DNA from 2 places in the Chryseobacterium sp. C3 genome. Region 1 is predicted to be linked to the other one. Evidence: riboswitches for the same ligand, from Rfam matches in the RefSeq annotation. Region 1 holds a riboswitch; the other holds the start of a gene.
The links. A riboswitch is a leader RNA that binds a small molecule or an ion and turns the genes downstream of it on or off. The one in region 1 is predicted to bind S-adenosylmethionine.
Positions count from the first base shown of each region.

Region 2: linked by a shared signal. The riboswitch ahead of H6W53_RS14940 (TonB-dependent receptor plug domain-containing protein) and the one ahead of H6W53_RS17705 (alpha/beta fold hydrolase) in region 1 are both predicted to bind S-adenosylmethionine.

Region 1 is NZ_JACLCU010000008.1:137,496-146,527, reverse strand. Features, by position in the region: gene H6W53_RS17725 (fatty acid desaturase family protein) at 1-248, opposite strand, end outside; gene H6W53_RS17720 (homocysteine S-methyltransferase family protein) at 332-1,342, opposite strand; gene H6W53_RS17715 (O-succinylhomoserine sulfhydrylase) at 1,407-2,609, opposite strand; gene H6W53_RS17710 (ACT domain-containing protein) at 2,645-4,189, opposite strand; gene H6W53_RS17705 (alpha/beta fold hydrolase) at 4,182-5,129, opposite strand; SAM riboswitch class I at 5,187-5,294, opposite strand; gene H6W53_RS17700 (MGH1-like glycoside hydrolase domain-containing protein) at 5,482-8,097, shown strand; gene H6W53_RS17695 (OsmC family protein) at 8,173-8,598, opposite strand; gene H6W53_RS17690 (phosphodiester glycosidase family protein) at 8,607-9,032, opposite strand, start outside.
Region 2 is NZ_JACLCU010000006.1:177,801-186,832, reverse strand. Features, by position in the region: gene H6W53_RS14945 (alpha-amylase family glycosyl hydrolase) at 1-1,481, shown strand, start outside; SAM riboswitch class I at 1,866-1,969, shown strand; gene H6W53_RS14940 (TonB-dependent receptor plug domain-containing protein) at 2,064-4,487, shown strand; gene H6W53_RS14935 (APC family permease) at 4,491-5,783, shown strand; gene prfA (peptide chain release factor 1) at 7,000-8,085, shown strand; gene H6W53_RS14925 (hypothetical protein) at 8,337-9,002, shown strand.

The DNA of each region.
Region 1 (9,032 bases):
TTCAGATAAATTAAAACCAGAGAAAGACCCATTAAAATAAAACTCAAAATGTAGACAGAAGGCTGATCTGCATGTAGAAGAGCAAAGACATATAAACCAAAATAGACCAAAGGCAGAATAACTGCTTTGATCTGAATATAAATGTCCCTGTTTTCAGGAATAGATTCTACTCTTTGGTTCACTTTTTTTCTGAGTTCATTAAATAATCTGGCATCTTCCGGATCTTTAAAGTAAATAGGTTTTTCCATTATATTTAATTTTGTGTGATAATTAAAGATAATATTAAAAACTGTTCCTTTTTCTTATGATTTAATTAAAAAATTCTATTATTTCAGACCAATTCCTTCAATTTTCTTGGTGGATATTGCGAAACCAGATCTGCAATTGCTTTGATATGATCCGGCGTTGTTCCGCAGCAGCCTCCGATAATATTGATTAATCCTTTCTCCACATATTCTTTAATCTGACTCGCCATATCTTCCGGTGTCTCATCATACTTTCCGAAAGCGTTCGGTAAACCTGCATTCGGATAAGCTGAGACAGCAAATTCTGAATTATGAGCGAGTGTTTCCAGATAAGGCGTTAATTGATTTGCTCCTAAAGCGCAGTTAAAACCTACACTTAAAAGGTTTAAATGAGAAACTGAGATCAAAAATGCTTCTGCTGTCTGTCCGCTCAATGTTCTTCCTGAAGCATCGGTAATGGTTCCTGAAACCATGATTGGAATTTTGATATTTCTTTCGTCCTGAAGTTCGTCAATGGCGAAAAGGGCAGCTTTTGCATTCAATGTATCGAAAATGGTTTCTACCAACAGAATGTCCGATCCTCCTTCTAATAAAGCTTCGCACTGTTGTTTATAAGCAATTCTCAGTTCATCAAAAGTAATGGCTCTGTATCCGGGATCGTTTACATCGGGGCTTAAACTTGCCGTTCTGTTGGTTGGACCTATGGAACCTGCCACAAATCTTGGTTTATCCGGATTTTTCGTAGTGTATTCGTCGCAGGCTTTTCTTGCAATTTTTGCAGATTCGTAATTCAGTTCGTAAACGAGATCTTCCATGTGATAGTCTGCCATGGCAATGGTTGTTCCTGAAAATGTATTGGTTTCGATGATGTCTGCTCCCGCTTCAAGATATTTTTTGTGAACTTCTTCTATTGCGTGGGGCTGCGTTAAAGACAACAAATCATTGTTTCCTTTTACCGGATGTTCCCAGTTTTTGAAACGTTCGCCACGGTAATCTTCTTCTTCGAATTTATACCGCTGAAGCATGGTTCCCATCGCTCCGTCGAGAATTAAAATTCTTTCGGATAATACTTTGTATAATTGTTCTGAATTTTTCATTTATTATATTTTTTTCCATAGGTTGCACCTACGGTTATTATTGTTGAACCCTTCGGGTTCGTTGTTAATCCAATGCCTGTCTTAAATCTGCAATGATATCTTCCACATTTTCCAGACCTACTGAACAACGAACCAGACCTGCAGTAATTCCGACTTCGTTTCTTTCTTCATCGGATAATTTGGAGTGCGTTGTAGAAGCAGGATGTGTTACAATGGTTCTCGTATCGCCTAAGTTTGCGGAAAGGGAACACATTTTTATTTTATCTAAAAAGTTTCTTCCGCCTTCAATGCCTCCTTTGATTTCGAAGGCAACAATGTTTCCGCCTAGCTTCATCTGTTTTTTCGCAATTTCATAGCTTGGATGAGATTTTAAGAACGGATATTTTACCAGTTCTACATTTGGATGATTTTCAAGAAACTCGGCTACTTTTAAAGCATTTTCACAATGTTTTTCTACACGAATGGCTAAAGTTTCCAAGCTTTTTGACAAAACCCAAGCGTTGAAAGGTGACATTGCTGGCCCTGTATTTCTGGCGAAAAGATAGATTTCACGGATCAGGTCTTCTCTTCCAACCGCTACTCCGCCTAAAACACGACCTTGCCCGTCAATTAATTTGGTTGCCGAATGCACCACGATATCTGCTCCGTATTTTATTGGCTGTTGCAGGTAAGGTGTTGCAAAGCAGTTATCCACAATAAAAATTAAGTTGTACTTCTTCGCAATCTGTCCGAAAAACTCTAAATCCAAAACCTCAATTGCAGGATTGGTCGGTGTTTCCAGATATAAAATTTTTGTATTGGGCTGAATATATTTTTCTACATTTTCGGCGTCTTCTGCTTTAAAATAGGTTGTTTCGATATTCCATTTCGGGAAATATTTTGTGAACAAAGTATGCGTAGAACCGAAAACGGACTGACAGCTTACAATATGATCTCCGGCATTTAACAAAGTGGCAAATGTTGAGTAAATCGCTGCCATTCCTGTGGCAAAAGCATATCCTGCTTCTGCGCCTTCCATTTTGGCAATTTTATCAGTAAATTCTGTTACGTTCGGATTGGAAAAACGGCTGTATAAATTTTTTTGTTTTTCTTCCGCAAAGCTCGCTCTCATGTCTTCCGCATCCTGAAAAATAAAGCTGGATGTGAGATACAAAGGGGTTGAATGCTCATCAAACTGAGTTCTTTCAGTCTGGGTTCTTATGGCAAAGGTTTCAAAATTGGTTGATGGTTGATGGTTGTCAGTTGATAGTTTTTCTTCGTTATTCATCACTAATACATTTTACTTTTGTACTTTTCACAGAATCATTTCGTTTCACTTACTCTTAAAATGTCTCCGAATACACCTCTTGCCGTAACTATTGCGCCGGCGCCGGCTCCCATGATGACGATTGGGTTTTCTCCGTAACTTTCGGTGTAGATTTCGAAGATTGAATCTGAGCCTTTCAGTTGTCCTAACGCGGAGGTTGCCGGAACGGAAATTAATTTCACATCCAATTCTCCTTTTTCTTTCTGCAAATCTCCGTGAAGATCTCCCACATATCTTAAAACGTGTCCTTCTTCCTGATTTTCTTTGATTTTCTGATATTCCGCATCTAATTCGTCCAGTCTTGAAAGGAATTCTGACTTAGAAACAGAAAGCAGATTTTCAGGAACAAGATTCTGAATTTTAATATCTTCAAACTCGTTGATTAGGTCTAATTCTCTCGCCAGAATCAATAATTTTCTTGCCACATCGTTTCCTGACAAGTCTTCTCTCGGATCGGGTTCGGTATATCCTTTTTCCAACGCTTCATTGATGATGGTGGAAAATTTATCATTTCTCAAAGAAAAATTATTGAAAACATAGCTTAATGTTCCCGAGAAAACGCCTTTAATTCTGGTAATATTTTCTCCTGAAAGGTGTAGAAGTTTAATGGTGTCGATCAATGGTAAACCTGCTCCCACATTGGTTTCATAAAGATAACGTCTGTTGTTTTTGTTCAACGTATATCTTAGTTGACGGTATTCTGAAATCGGAAGGGTGTTGAAAATTTTGTTGGAAGAAACGAGATCGAAGCCGTTTTCCGCCAAAGTGTGGTAATTTTTTACGAAGTCTTTGCTTGCGGTGTTATCCACAACGATTAAATTTTCAAGCTGATTTTCTTTGGAGAAATTAATCAGTTCCTGAACATCGGAAGGTTTTTCTGCCGTTAAAACCTCATCATTCCAATTGCTGTCGAATCCTTTTTTGTTGAATGCTATTTTTCTGGAATTGGCAACTGCAACTACTTTGAGGTCTATTTTTTTTCGTCTTTTAATTTCTTCCGAAGATTCCAAAACCTGCTGTATTAAGGTCTTCCCTACGTTTCCGTGACCGATGATTGCCAGATGAACGGTTTTCGGTTTTTTGGAAATTTCAGATTCGATGATATTTTTTGCTTTTTCGTCCTGTGAAGATGTCACAACGATATTTACCCGTTTTTCGGCTGCAATCTGGTTCAAAAGCAACGGGAAAACATTATTTCTTGCTAATTCTGCCAAAACTTTATTGAAATCTTCAGCAACAAAACCTATGACAGAGACATTATTGATGCTGTATATCTGGGAAACTTTTCCTGATTTTCTTTCTGGTTCAAATTCGTCAATCAGACAATTGACTGCTTTTTCGGAATCGTTTTCATGAACTAAAATGGAGATTCCGTTTTCAATTGCCTGCTGGGAAATTACTCCCACACTGATTCGCGCCAAAGTAAGCGCTTTAAAAATTCGTCCGTCGATCCCGATTTCACCCAAGAAATCTTCTCCTTCAAATTTGATGATGGATCTGTTTTTTAAAAATTTTATTTCTTTAGCATTAATCTTACTCATTTTTCAAAATATTTTTAATGATCGTATTTAATTGTTTATATTCCATTAAGAAGGCATCGTGCCCATGAACTGAGGTGATCTCGTGATAGAAGACATCTTTGTTTTTCTCTTTCAGTTTTTCAGAGCACTTTCGGATTTCTGAAGCGGGGAAAAATAAGTCTGTATCTACAGAGATCATGTGCATTCGTGCCTGAATTTTTTCCAAATGTTCTTCATTGGCATTGATGTTCATCAGCAAATGATTCATGAGCTTATATGATTTTAAACTAAATCTTTCGTTTAAAGCTTTTCCGTGATAAACAAGCCAGTCTTCCGACTCTAATCTCTGCTTTTCTTCACTGTATCTGTTTTGAAATCTGCTATTTAACGATTCAGGTGTTCTGTAGCACAACATTGCATGAATTCTGGCTTTCTGTAAAGGTTCATCGTGTTGGTTTAATAAAAATTTCTGAACCAGACATTGTGCATGAAGCCAGTCGTGGGTTTTAAAATCGCAGGCTAACGGGATGAAAATTTCGGCAAGATGTGGATTTTTCACCAGCATTTCCCAGCCGATTCCGCCTCCTAAAGAACCTCCAATAATGGCGTGTAAACTTTTGATATTTAAAATTTCAAGACCTTTCAAAAATATGTTTGCTATATCTGAAGGCGTGAAATCTTCACATTCATCAATAAAAAAATCATCAAATCCGTTTCCGGGAATATTGAAGCACAGAACTGTATATTGGTCGGTATCGATTACCTGATGTTCTCCAACCAGTTGTTTCCACCATCCTTTTTCTCCGGAAACATTGGAATTTCCGGTTAAAGCATGATTCACTAAAATGATCGGGGCAGAAAACAGGTCTTTCCCGAAAAGCTGATAGCTCAACGGTATATTGTATTCCTTTTGGGAATCGGTACGATACGAAAAATTAATATGTTTAAGTTCTGTTTTCAATTCTATTATTTTAATACAATTGAAAATGCCACAGGAAATGGCTGAAAGAACTTCAGTGAGTTATCTGTCCAAAATAATTCTGGTAGAACGTAGCACCTTCATTGCTTGCGCAAAGGGTTGCTAAGGTTTCATAGGGTCTAATCCCTCAACCTTTCTTGATAACATTTTCAATATTTGAATGAACGAATGGTGCAAAGATAAAACTTTTCTTTTAAATATTTATAAAAATTTAATTTAATCTTACAAACCCCGATAAACAGAAGGCTTTCAGGGAAATATTAATAATAATTCAAATTTCGTGAGTTGGAATTTTTTCGCAAAAAAACTAACTTCGTAATGAAAATGATGAGATATGATTGCTGAAAAACAAAGATTACAAGACACAAACTGGAAAAACTGGGGACCTTACGTGAGTAACCGGCAATGGGGAAATGTACGCGAAGACTACAGCCCAAATGGCGATGCATGGAATTTCGCCAATCACAATAACGCAGAAAGCTATGCCTACCGTTGGGGAGAGGAAGGGATAGCGGGAATTTCTGATGCAAAGCAGCTTTTCTGTTTTGCGCTTTCGTTCTGGAACAAAAAAGATAAGATGGTGAAGGAGCGCTTCTTTGGACTGAGCAATCCACAGGGAAATCACGGAGAAGACATTAAAGAACTATTTTATTATCTGGATAATACACCTACTCACAGCTATATGAAAATGGTGTACAAATATCCGATTAATGCGTTTCCGTATGATGAACTGCTTTCTGAAAATGGAAAAAGAAGTAAAAAGGAAGCGGAATATGAAATTTTCGACACCGGAATTTTTGATCAGGATGAATATTTTGATATTTTTATAGAGTACGCTAAAGCAGAATACAACGATATTCTAGTAAGGGTAACGGTCTGCAACAGAAGCAATATAGTGGCTCCGATTGTAGTGGCTCCCACGGTGTGGTTCAGAAATAACTGGAAATGGGGGTACAATACATATAAAGGACAAATCAATGCTTCTCATGAAGGCTGCATCACCATCAACCACGACAGTGTTCCGATAAAAAAGTTTTATTCAAGAAATATTGCAGCGGAAAGTGTTTTCTGTGATAATGAAACCAACAGTCCGAAATTATACGGAACACCCTATCCTGGAAATACTTATTACAAGGATGGCATCAACGATTATATTACTTACGGAAGCAACACCGTGAATCCTGAAAAGAGAGGAACAAAAGCTTCTTTTTTAATTGATGAAGTGATTGAAGCCGGACAATCGAAAACATTTGATTTCAGATTATCGCCTAATGAACTGGATAATCCGTTTTATGATTTTGATGAGATATTTAATACAAGAATTTCGGAAGCGAATGAATTTTATGCCGAAATTCAGAATGATGTCACCAATGAGGATGAAAAAAATGTGCAAAGGCAGGCTTTTGCGGGACTTCTCTGGAACAAGCAGTTTTATCATTATAATGTCGGAAAATGGCTGAAAGGCGATCCGAATTTTGAAGCTCCGAGAAATTTTAACCATTATGTCCGAAACACGGAGTGGAATCATATGCACAATAAAGACATCATCTCGATGCCTGATAAATGGGAATATCCCTGGTATGCAACTTGGGATCTTGCCTTCCATTGTGTTCCGTTTGCGATTATTGATGCGGAATTTGCGAAAGGACAGCTTCTTTTATTAACAAAAGAATGGTATATGCATCCGAACGGACAGCTTCCTGCCTACGAATGGAACCTGAGCGATGTAAACCCGCCCGTTCATGCGTGGTCGTGCTTCCGAGTATTTAAAATTGATGAAAAGCAAAACGGCAAACCGGATCTTTTATTTTTAGAAAAGGTTTTTCAGAAATTACTGTTAAACTTCACTTGGTGGGTCAACCGAAAAGATAAAAACGGAAAGAATATTTTCGGGGGAGGTTTTCTTGGGCTTGATAACATCGGGGCTTTTGACCGGAATATGGTGTTAAAAGACGGACAGCATCTGGAGCAGGCGGACGGAACGAGCTGGATGGCAATGTATGCTCTTAACATGATGAGAATTGCCATGGAACTGGCTCAGTATTATCAGGTGTATGAAGATATGGCGATTAAATTCTTTGAGCATTATCTTTATATCGCCGAAGCCATGGAAAATCTGGGTGAAGGCACAAAAGGACTCTGGAATGAAGAAGACGGCTTTTTCTACGATGTGCTTCAGCTTGGGAATGGTGACAGTGTTTCCCTGAAGCTGAGAAGTATTGTAGGATTGATTCCTATGTTTGCCGTGGAAATCATCGATCATCATCTGTTGGATAAAATGCCCAACTTTACCACCAGAATGGATTGGATTCTGAAAAACAAACCTGAACTCACGAAACTTGTTTCACATTGGGAAGAAGAAGGCCATGGAAGAAAGCATCTGATGAGTATTCTGAGAAAAAACCGTCTGACAAAAGTTTTGACCAGAATGCTTGATGAGAAAGAATTTTTAAGCCAATACGGAATTCGGGCAATGTCTAAGGTATATGAAGAAAAACCGTTCAAATTTTCTGTTCACGGCACTGAAAATGTAGTTTATTATACGCCGGCAGAAAGTGACAGCCGTATGTTCGGGGGGAACAGCAACTGGCGCGGACCGATCTGGTTCCCGATCAACTTCCTGATTGTAGAGAGCTTACAAAGATTCCATTTCTATTACGGAAACAGCATGAAAGTGGAATTGCCGACCGGAAGCGGAGAGAAGAAAAATCTGGATGAAGTCGCTCACGATATCAGCAACCGACTTTGTTCTATTTTCCTAAAAGACGAGAATGGAGAACGTGCTTTCAACGGAGGAAATGCGAAGTTTAATTATGATGAAAATTTTAAAGATTACATTACCTTTTTCGAATATTTTCACGGAGACAACGGACGCGGCGTAGGAGCTTCTCACCAGACGGGATGGACAGCTACGGTTGCCAAGCTTTTGAAGCCAAGATTATTGATGTAATGGAGTAAATGATAAATTTTAGAGGCTGCCCAAAACTTTTAGGACAGCCTCTTTTTTTATTGAATTTAGCTAGATCTAATCTTTTACACTTTCACCATTTACAAAAACCTCATATACAATTTCTACATTCGGTTCCAGTGTTTTGGAAACCGAGCAGTATTTTTCGAAAGACAACTGAGCTGCTTTCTGCGCTTTTTTAGGATCAATATTTCCTTCCAGAAGAAATTTAACTTTTATCGATTTGAAAGGTTTCGCATCATCTACAGGAATCCTTTCGCCTTCTACTTCTGCTTTAAAATCTGTAATTTCCTGTCTCTGTTTTTTCAGAATAGAAACCACGTCTATTCCGCTGCATCCCGCAACTGCCATCAGAACACTTTCCATCGGAGAAACGCCTTTCGCTCCGGGCTGTGTTGTATTATCTAAAAGAATTGAATTTCCCTGAGAATTGGTAAATTCAAATAAAAAATCGTCGTTGATTCGGTTAAGTGATATTTTCATTTTTAAATTTATTTTTTAGATGTGGTAACCCCGATCATGACTCCGAAGTCTCCATCCTTCTGAATCCATTTCTGTTTGGGGCAATAGGTTCTGGAAACAAAGCCATCGAGGTACAAAGCTTTTACGCAGCCTGATTCTTTAAATACGGAAGCAAAATTATAAAAATTAACCTCTGTTTTAGACATTATAAAAACAATATTTCCATTTTTTAGGATTCCGACTCCGTTTCTGATGTTGATATTTTTTGAATCTTTTTTAAATATTGGATTTATTTCCCCATCAATCAGCAATATCGGTCCGGATTGTGTTGCATGTTTTATTTCAGGATTGTTCCTAAAAGCCTTTGTTTCAACAATTTCAGCTTCATTATTTTTTGTGAGGTAAAATATTCCGTTAGGATGGAGATAAAAATTTCCTTTACCGGATAAAGTATC
Region 2 (9,032 bases), on a different contig from region 1:
GAATTGCTGTAATTCTGGATATTGCCTTCAATCATGCAACAGGTCGTTCTCCGCTCGCAAGACTTTGGAATGTTGATCCGGATGGAGATGGTTACGGAGATATTGCTGCCAATAATCCTTACTTCAATCAGGTTCCTAAACATTCTTATAATGTATTCAATGATTTTAACCATACAAGTACTTCAACGAAATATTACGTTGAAAGATGCCTTCAGCAATGGTTAACGGAATATCATGTAGATGGTTTCCGTTGGGATTTAACCAAAGGGTTCACGCAAAGCTGTTCTGAAAACGACGAAACCTGTACAAACGCTTATCAGCAGGACAGAGTAGATATCCTGAAATACTATGCAGACAAACAATGGGCTCTTGATCCGAATTCTTACATGATTTTTGAACATTTGGGAACTGATGCCGAAGAGCAGCAGTGGGCAAACTACAGAGTTGCAGAAGGAAAAGGAGTAATGATGTGGAATAACCAGAACGGATCTTATAACCAGAATACAATGGGCTATAAAGAAAACAGTAATTTCGACAGAATGAATCATACGCTGCATGGATTCTCTGAAATGAGAGCGGTAGGTTACGGAGAAAGTCATGATGAAGAAAGATTAATGTTTAAAAATCTTGCTTATGGTGCGGTAAACGGAAGCTATGATGTTAAAAACCTTAATACAGCTTTAGACAGAATGAAAGCTTTCGGAGCGACGTTCTTCACTATTCCCGGTCCGAAAATGATCTGGCAGTTCGGAGAACTTGGATACGAATTCAGTATCAACAGATGTACAAACGGAACCATTAATAACGGTTGCAGAACCGATGAAAAGCCGATTGCATTTACTTTAGGATATGATACAGATGTGAACAGAAAAGCGGTTTATGATACCTGGGCGAAGATTATCAATTTCAGAAATATCTATCCGGTTTTCAAGTCAAAAACATATACTGTAGAATCCAATAATCTGGCAAACGATCCGAATGGATTAATTACGAGAATTTACGTTTACGACAACGCAATTACGAACGGAGTGAAAAATGTAGTGGTGTTAGCAAATTACACAACGGCAGCTCAAAGTGTGGTTCCGTATTTTCCGTATGTAGGTCAGTGGCAGAATCTAATGGATAACTCTGTTTCTAATGTAACTTCTACAACGGCTCCGATTACTCTTCAGCCGGGAGAATTCAGAATTTTCGGTAATTATGTGGGAATTTTATCCACAACAGACATGAATGCCGAAAATAAGCTTTCTTTACAGATTGCGGATAACCCTGTGAAAAATGGTGTGGCTAAATTAATTTACCACAAAGCGAAGAATGGGGAAGTCTTTATCTACGATATGAGCGGTAAAAAAATGGATTCATTTAAATTGAATAATGAAAACGGAACGTACGAATTAAAAACAAATTATCCTGCAGGAACGTATTTGGTTCATTTAAAATCAGATACGGGAGTTTCAATCCAGAAAATGATTGTGAAATAACCTGTGGATAACTTCAAAAGTTTATATGGAGAGATCGCGAAAGCGGTCTCTTTTTTTGTTTATTCATATTTTATCCGCAGTGAAAACAGAGTTTGTTAATACGATACTAACGGCTTTTCAATACTTTATTCACAATTTTTTCCACACTAAAATAGAAGGTTTTCCATATCATATTCATACTTTACCAATAGGTTATTCATATTTTACTCACAATTGAAAAATTGTTTATCTACAATTAATTTTTGCATACCAACATGAAATTAATATGTTCCTAATACATAATTCACGCGTTATCCACATCTTATTCACAATTTTGGCAGCTCTGAAAAATTCAAATTCTAAATTGGTTTGCAGATTAAAAATTATTAGTCTACTTTTGCAGTAGATTTATCAAGAAAGGTGGAGGGATTTGGCCCTGAGAAACCTTAGCAACCGACATTTTCTGATGAAAAGGTGCTAATTCCAACCCGATTGGGGGAAGATAAGTGATTCTGTATTCCGTATGAATTCCAGCTTCTTGAAGGTCTTTATGTTTGTTTCGGCAAACCATTTTAAATTAATTTTTTTAAAGCACTGAATAGAATGAAAAAACTCAGCGTAAGCGTACTCCTTTTAGCAATAGGATTTTTATCGGCACAGGAAAAAGAACAGCAGATAGAAGATGTCGTAATTGTAGGAAACCGAAATGCAAAACGCACAAAACTGGAAACACCGGTTCCGGTAGACATCATCAACATCGAAAAAATACAGCAGTCTTCACCGCAAATTACCGTTCAGGATTTACTGAATTATGTTATCCCGTCTTTCAACTCAGTCCGGCAGTCGGCTTCAGACGGTACAGAACATATCGATCCTGTTACTTTGAGAGGAATGGGACCTGATCAGGTTCTGGTTCTCGTTAACGGAAAAAGAAGACATACTACTTCTTTAGTTAATTATCAGAATACAGTCGGAAACGGCTCTGTAGGAACAGACTTAAGCACCATTCCGGTAATCGCCATCGACAGAATTGAAGTTCTGAGAGATGGTGCAGCAGCACAATACGGCTCCGATGCCATTGCAGGAGTTATTAATATTATCCTCAAAAAGAATCTTGGCGGAACAGCCAGCCTTAATTACGGAATTTCCGGAAGAAATGATGGCGAAACCTATCAGGCAGCAGCCAACTACGGAACTTCTTTAGGGAAAAAAGACGGCTATATCAGTTTATCCCTGCAATTAAACCAAAGAGGAAAAACAACAAGAACGCAGAATCATAATCTTGATATTTACGGTGATAATTTCGCGTATGATTTTGCTCCGGATTTTGATGCTGCAAAAGCGTTAGATGATCAGAAAATTCTTGCCAATGGTTTAACCCGGGACGATTTTAACTTCCAGATCGGTGATGCAAAAATAAAGCAGGCACAGTTATTTTTCAATTCCGAATATCCTTTGAACGATCAGTTTAAAATATATTCCTTTGGAGGTTTCAGTATCAAAGAAGGACAGGGTTACGGTTTCAGAAGATTGCCGAGTGAAACTTCAAACAATGTCTATTCTATTTATCCGAACGGTTTTCAGCCGACTTTAGGCTCGAAAATCTATGACATTTCCTATGCAATCGGAGCAAAATATAATAAAAATGACTGGTTTTTTGATTTTAGCAATACATTCGGAAGCAATACATTCAATTATGATGTAAGCAACACCGTCAATGCATCTTTAGGAGCCAAGTCACCAACAGATTTTTATGCGGGAGCACACAGTTTTCTTCAGAATACAATTAATCTTGATGTTTCAAAAAACATCAGGAACTTCAATATCGCATTCGGTGGAGAATTCAGGTTTGAGCAGTACGACATCAAAGCAGGAGATCAGACTTCCTATATGAGATATGATGTTTTCGGAAATCCTGTGACGGCGACTACCAATCCGGATAATATCTCCGGAGCAGGAGGAGCGCAGTCGTTTATTGGATTTTCACCACAGAATGCACTTTCAAAATCCAGACATTCTACAGCGGTTTATGCCGATGTTTCTTATGATCTGGATAAAAAATTAAATGTAGACCTTGCCGGAAGGTTCGAGAATTATTCAGATTTTGGAAGTACAATGAACGGAAAATTAGCAGTGAGGTACGAATTCGCAAAAAATTATTCAATCCGTGCTGCGGTGGGAACCGGCTTCAGAGCGCCGTCTCTTCAGCAGCAGTATTTTAATAATTCTTATGCAGATATTTCCACTACAGGAAATTCAATTGTTACCAAAGGAATTTTTAACAACGACAGCGAAGCTGCAAAAGCACTTGGCTTCGACAGATTAAAACAGGAAACTTCGGTGAACGGAAGCGTTGGATTTACTTTAAAGCCGATCAATAAGCTGTCAATCACTTTAGACGGATATTTAATTAAAGTAAAAGACCGAATTGTGATTACAAGTAATATTACAGACGATCGACTGGCGGTTTATGGTGTGGAAAGCGGAAGATTTTTTGCCAATGCCGTTGATACGGAAACCAAAGGAGTAGATCTGGTAGTTGCCTACGACTGGAAAATAGGAGGAGGAAATTTAAATATCAATCTTGCCGGAAATTATACCGAAACAAAAATTACAGATTTTCATTTCCCGGCTAATCTTCAGACACCGCAGAATGAATTTTTCGGACCGGATCAGATCAATATCATCGAAAGTCTGTCTCCCAAAACCAAAGCTTCTTTAGGACTGAATTACGGAGTCGGAAAATTTAATTTTCTGGTGAGAAATACTTACTTCGGGAAAGTAATCCGCGACGGATATCCGTTTGGAGGAGTTCAGGAATTTAATCCCAAAATAGTCACCGATGTGAGTGTAGGATATGATTTCACAAAAAATATTAACTTAACCGTCGGAGCCAATAATGTATTTGATGTCTTTCCGGATCTGCAGATTTATGAAAATTCGTATTTTGGGGTTTTCAAATATGCTCCGGTGCAGATGGGAACTCTCGGAAATTACTTCTTCGGAAAGCTTAATTTTACATTTTAATTAATGAATTCAACTTCACATCAGATCGGCTGGAAAACCGCAGTGGCAATTGTTGTTTCGAATATGATCGGAACCGGAATTTTTACGACACTCGGTTTTCAGCTTACCGACATTACGAATGCTTACAGCATATTCCTCCTTTGTTTCATTGGAGGAATTCTTGCTTTGTTCGGAGCCTTTTGCTATGCCGAATTAGGGTCGCATTTCAAAGGGAACGGCGGAGATTTTATTTATCTGAAAGAAACCTATCACCCGCTTTTAGGCTATCTCGTGAGCTGGATTTCCCTCATCATCGGTTTTTCATCTCCCGTTGCATTGGCAGCTTTGGCGATGTCGAAATACCTTTCTGCTTTCGATGTTTCTTTTGGAAACAGCTTTGCCATCGGAATTATCTTTCTGGTTTCCGTTTTTTTGTCATTCAGCTTACAGGCTTCAAGCAGATTTCATAATTTTTTTACATTGATAAAAATTGCGTTCATCATTGTTCTCATTATCATAGGAATCGGAATTTCAGACTCAGAAACAATTGGGAACAGCCTGAAATTAGATGATTCATGGCAAAAGGAAATCATGCTTCCGGCTTTTGCAACGTCTTTGGTTTTTGTAACGTATTCTTACACCGGTTGGAATTCTGCTTCCTACATTGCCGGAGAAATAAAAGATGTTCAGAAAAACCTACCAAAATCACTCATTGTAGGAACTGTTTTCGTAACCGTTTGTTATCTCTTGGTTAATTTTATCATGCTGAAACACGCTCCGGTAAATCAATTGGCGGGAAAAGAAGATGTGATGGGGGAAGCTGCCAATAATATGCTGGGAAATACTTTCGGTAAAATAGTTAATATTTTTATTGCTTTACAGTTAGTCGCTACAATCAGCGGTTATTTGTGGGTAGGTTCCCGTTTGACGCAGGCTTTTGCAAAAGAAAACAGACTCTGGAAATCTCTATCGGTCGGCAATAAAAAAGGAATTCCTGTCCGTGCGATTTTTGCCCATGCCGTGATTGCAACGTTGATTATTTTAACGGGAAGTTTTAAAGAGATTTTTGTTTATACCGCTTTTATTCTGCAGTTATTTGCCAGTCTGGCAATTTCAACGGTGTATTTTATAAAAAAGGAAGATCGGAAAATATTTAAATCCAATCTTTTTTATATTTTTCCGACGGTTTTTTTGTTATTCAGCATCTACATTCTTTATTTCACGTTGATTCATAATCCTAAAGAAAGCATCATCGGCTTAGGAATTGTTGCGGTGGGAATTGTTTTGTATTTAATTGATAAGAAATTATCACGCTAATTTACATTAATCGTAAAACAGTCAAAAATTGTTTTTAACGCAGAGTTCGCAAGGATAATTAGACTAGCTTTGAAAAGAATCCGTTCGCAAGGGCGTTTCACTCAGCAAATGATAGCAGAATTATATTTTTAAAATCATTTGAGGCACTTTAATTTCAAGAAGTTATTACGTTAAGAAATCATTTATAACATTTTTATCATTCGCTGAGTGAAACGCCGTTGCGACCGAAAAGCAATTGCAATCATTTTAAAAGAAAAACCCTGCGAACATTGCGCTAAAAATTGAACCATTAAGAATATTATTTGAACTTTTAAATTTTGGTGTTCAATCATTACAATTACATGTTGTTTTTAACGCAGAGTTCGCAAGGATAATGGAACCAGCATTGAAAAAAATCCGCTCGCAAGGGCGTTTCACTCAACAAGTGGTAGCAGAATTATATTTTTGAAATCATTTGAGGGACTTTAATTTCAAGAAGTTATTACGTAAGAAATCATTACAATTACGTATTGTTTTTAACGCAGAGTTCGCAAGGATAATTGAATTAGCTTTGAAAAAAAATGTTCGCAAGGGCGTTTCACTCAGCAAGTGGTAGCAGAATTATATTTTTGAAATCATTTGAGGTACTTTAATTTCAAGAAGTTATTACGTAAGAAATCATTTATAACATTTTTATCATTCGCTGAGTGAAACGCCGTTGCGACCGAAAAGCAATTGCAATCATTTTAAAAGAAAAACCCTGCGAACATTGCGCTAAAAATTGAACCATTAATAATATTATTTGAACTTTTAAATTTTGGTGTTCAATCATTACAATTACATGTTGTTTTTAACGCAGGGTTCGCAATGATAATGGAACCAGCATTGAAAAAAATCCGCTCGCAAAGGCGTTTCACTCAGCAAATGATAGCAGAATTATATTTTTGAAATCATTTTGAGACATTTTAACTTAAAAAAGGTATCATTCATAAAGAATCATTTAAGCGTTCTTATCACTTGCTGAGTGAAACGCCCTTGCGACCGAAAATAATTACAAACATTTAAAAGAAAAACCCTGCGAACTTTGCGCTTAAAAAAGCGGTTAATTCAAAAACTGTTGCAAACATTGAGTTAAAAAAAGATTCTTCAATATGCATATGCTTCATTCAGGATGACAAACTATTAGTTTTAAAATTGAATTAATAATCCGTATCTTTGCACCCACAAAATTTTCATAATGTCTAAATCATTAATTCCAAAATTAGAAGCTATAAAACAGAGATATAATGAGGTGGCAGACCTTATTATACAGCCTGATGTTATTTCAGACCAAAAAAGATATTCTTCTTTGAACAAAGAATATAGCGATTTGGGGAAAATTGTAAAAGTTTACGATCAATATAAAGGAGCGTTGGATACGATTGAAGAATCCGACGAAATTATTGCCGACGGATCTGATAAAGATTTCGTGGAACTGGCAAAAATTGAAAAAAACGAAGCACTGGAAAAAATTCCGGGACTGGAAGAAGAATTAAAAGTTTTATTAATTCCTAAAGATCCTGCTGATGACAAAAACGTTATCGTGGAACTTCGTGCCGGAACTGGAGGTGATGAAGCAGCCATTTTCGTGGAAGATATTTACAGAATGTATTCCATGTACTTCAAGACGAAAGGATGGAGACATGAGGTTACAGATTCCAACGAAGCGGCTAAAGGATATAAAGAACTCATCATGAAAGTGGAAGGTGAAGGTGTGTACGGAATCATGAAATTCGAATCCGGAGTTCACCGTGTACAGCGTGTTCCTGAAACAGAATCTCAGGGACGAGTTCACACTTCTGCGATTACCATTGCAGTTCTTCCGGAAGCTGAAGAAGTGGATGTGGAAATTAATCCGGCAGATATCGAAATGCAGACTTCACGTTCCGGTGGAGCAGGAGGGCAGAACGTTAACAAGGTGGAAACCAAAGTTCAGCTTACGCACAAACCTTCAGGATTGGTGGTGGTTTGTCAGCAGGCTCGTTCGCAGTTAGCCAACCGTGAACTGGCGATGGAAATGCTTCGTGCAAAATTGTACGACATCAAATTGCAGGAAGTTCAGGGAGATATTGCAGCACAGAGAAAGACAATGGTTTCTACGGGAGACCGTTCTGCAAAGATCAAAACATACAATTATCCTCAGGGAAGAGTTACCGATCACAGAATCAACAAATCCATGTATAACTTAGATGCATACATGAACGGAGATATTTCTGAGATGATCGATGCCGTTATCATGGCAGAAAACGCCGAAAAAATGAAAGGCGAAGAAGAAAGTTTATAAAATCTTTACCATAAAATCTTTTGTAAGTCTCCGGAGTATTTCGGAGACTTTTATTTTGAGCTTAATTCATTGTTTAAATTATGCAGTGTTTAAATATTTTTAAATCAATTGATTATGTTGTTTTGTAAATGCTTGTTTAAAAATAATTTAGGAAAAAAAGGGTTTCATGGTATAATTAATGTACTTTTACATCAACTCTTGATCATTCAGGAGTTTTTTTATACACTAAAATTGAAAAATGTACCGTACTTATGAAAAAACTTCACATTGCCTTTCTGGCAATACTTCTCTTTTGCTTTCAAAGCTTAAAATCCCAAAATATTCTAAAGCCTGAAAATGTTTTTAATCTTTATTTTAATTCTTTTGTAAAATATGATGATGAATCTGTAAAAGAACTCAACAGTTATCTTATTAATTTTCTGGGAAAAGAAAGTACCCACAAAATGAAACTTAAAGACACCTACAACGAAAAGATTGATGATTATACCCAACTTTTTCTTTCCGGTCTTTCTGTAAATGTGGCATCTGCGTGCTCCGTTGAAATTAAAAATTATTTCAGCGCTTTAATGCAGAATTTTGCCGAGGCGAAATACAGGATAAAAGAAATTAAAACCGTAAATGATGAAAGATTTAAAGGAAACGGATTCTCTGAAGTTACATACGAAGCAAGTTTTAAAGTGCCTTCTCATAATCTGATGCTTAATATCGGGGATATTAAAAAAATAGGTGCAGGAGAAATGAAGAAATACCTTATTGATGTTACCAATCAGTTAAAAAAAGCAGACAAAATCGTTTCCACAGAACAGAAATTCAACCTTTATCAGATTAAGGTTGATGACGCCATTTACTACTGGAACGGAGGTCCACAGGAATTAAACTGGAAGCTAAATGAATTTTATCTGAGAAATTTCAATTAAAAATTAAGGCTGTTTTAGGACAGCTTTTTT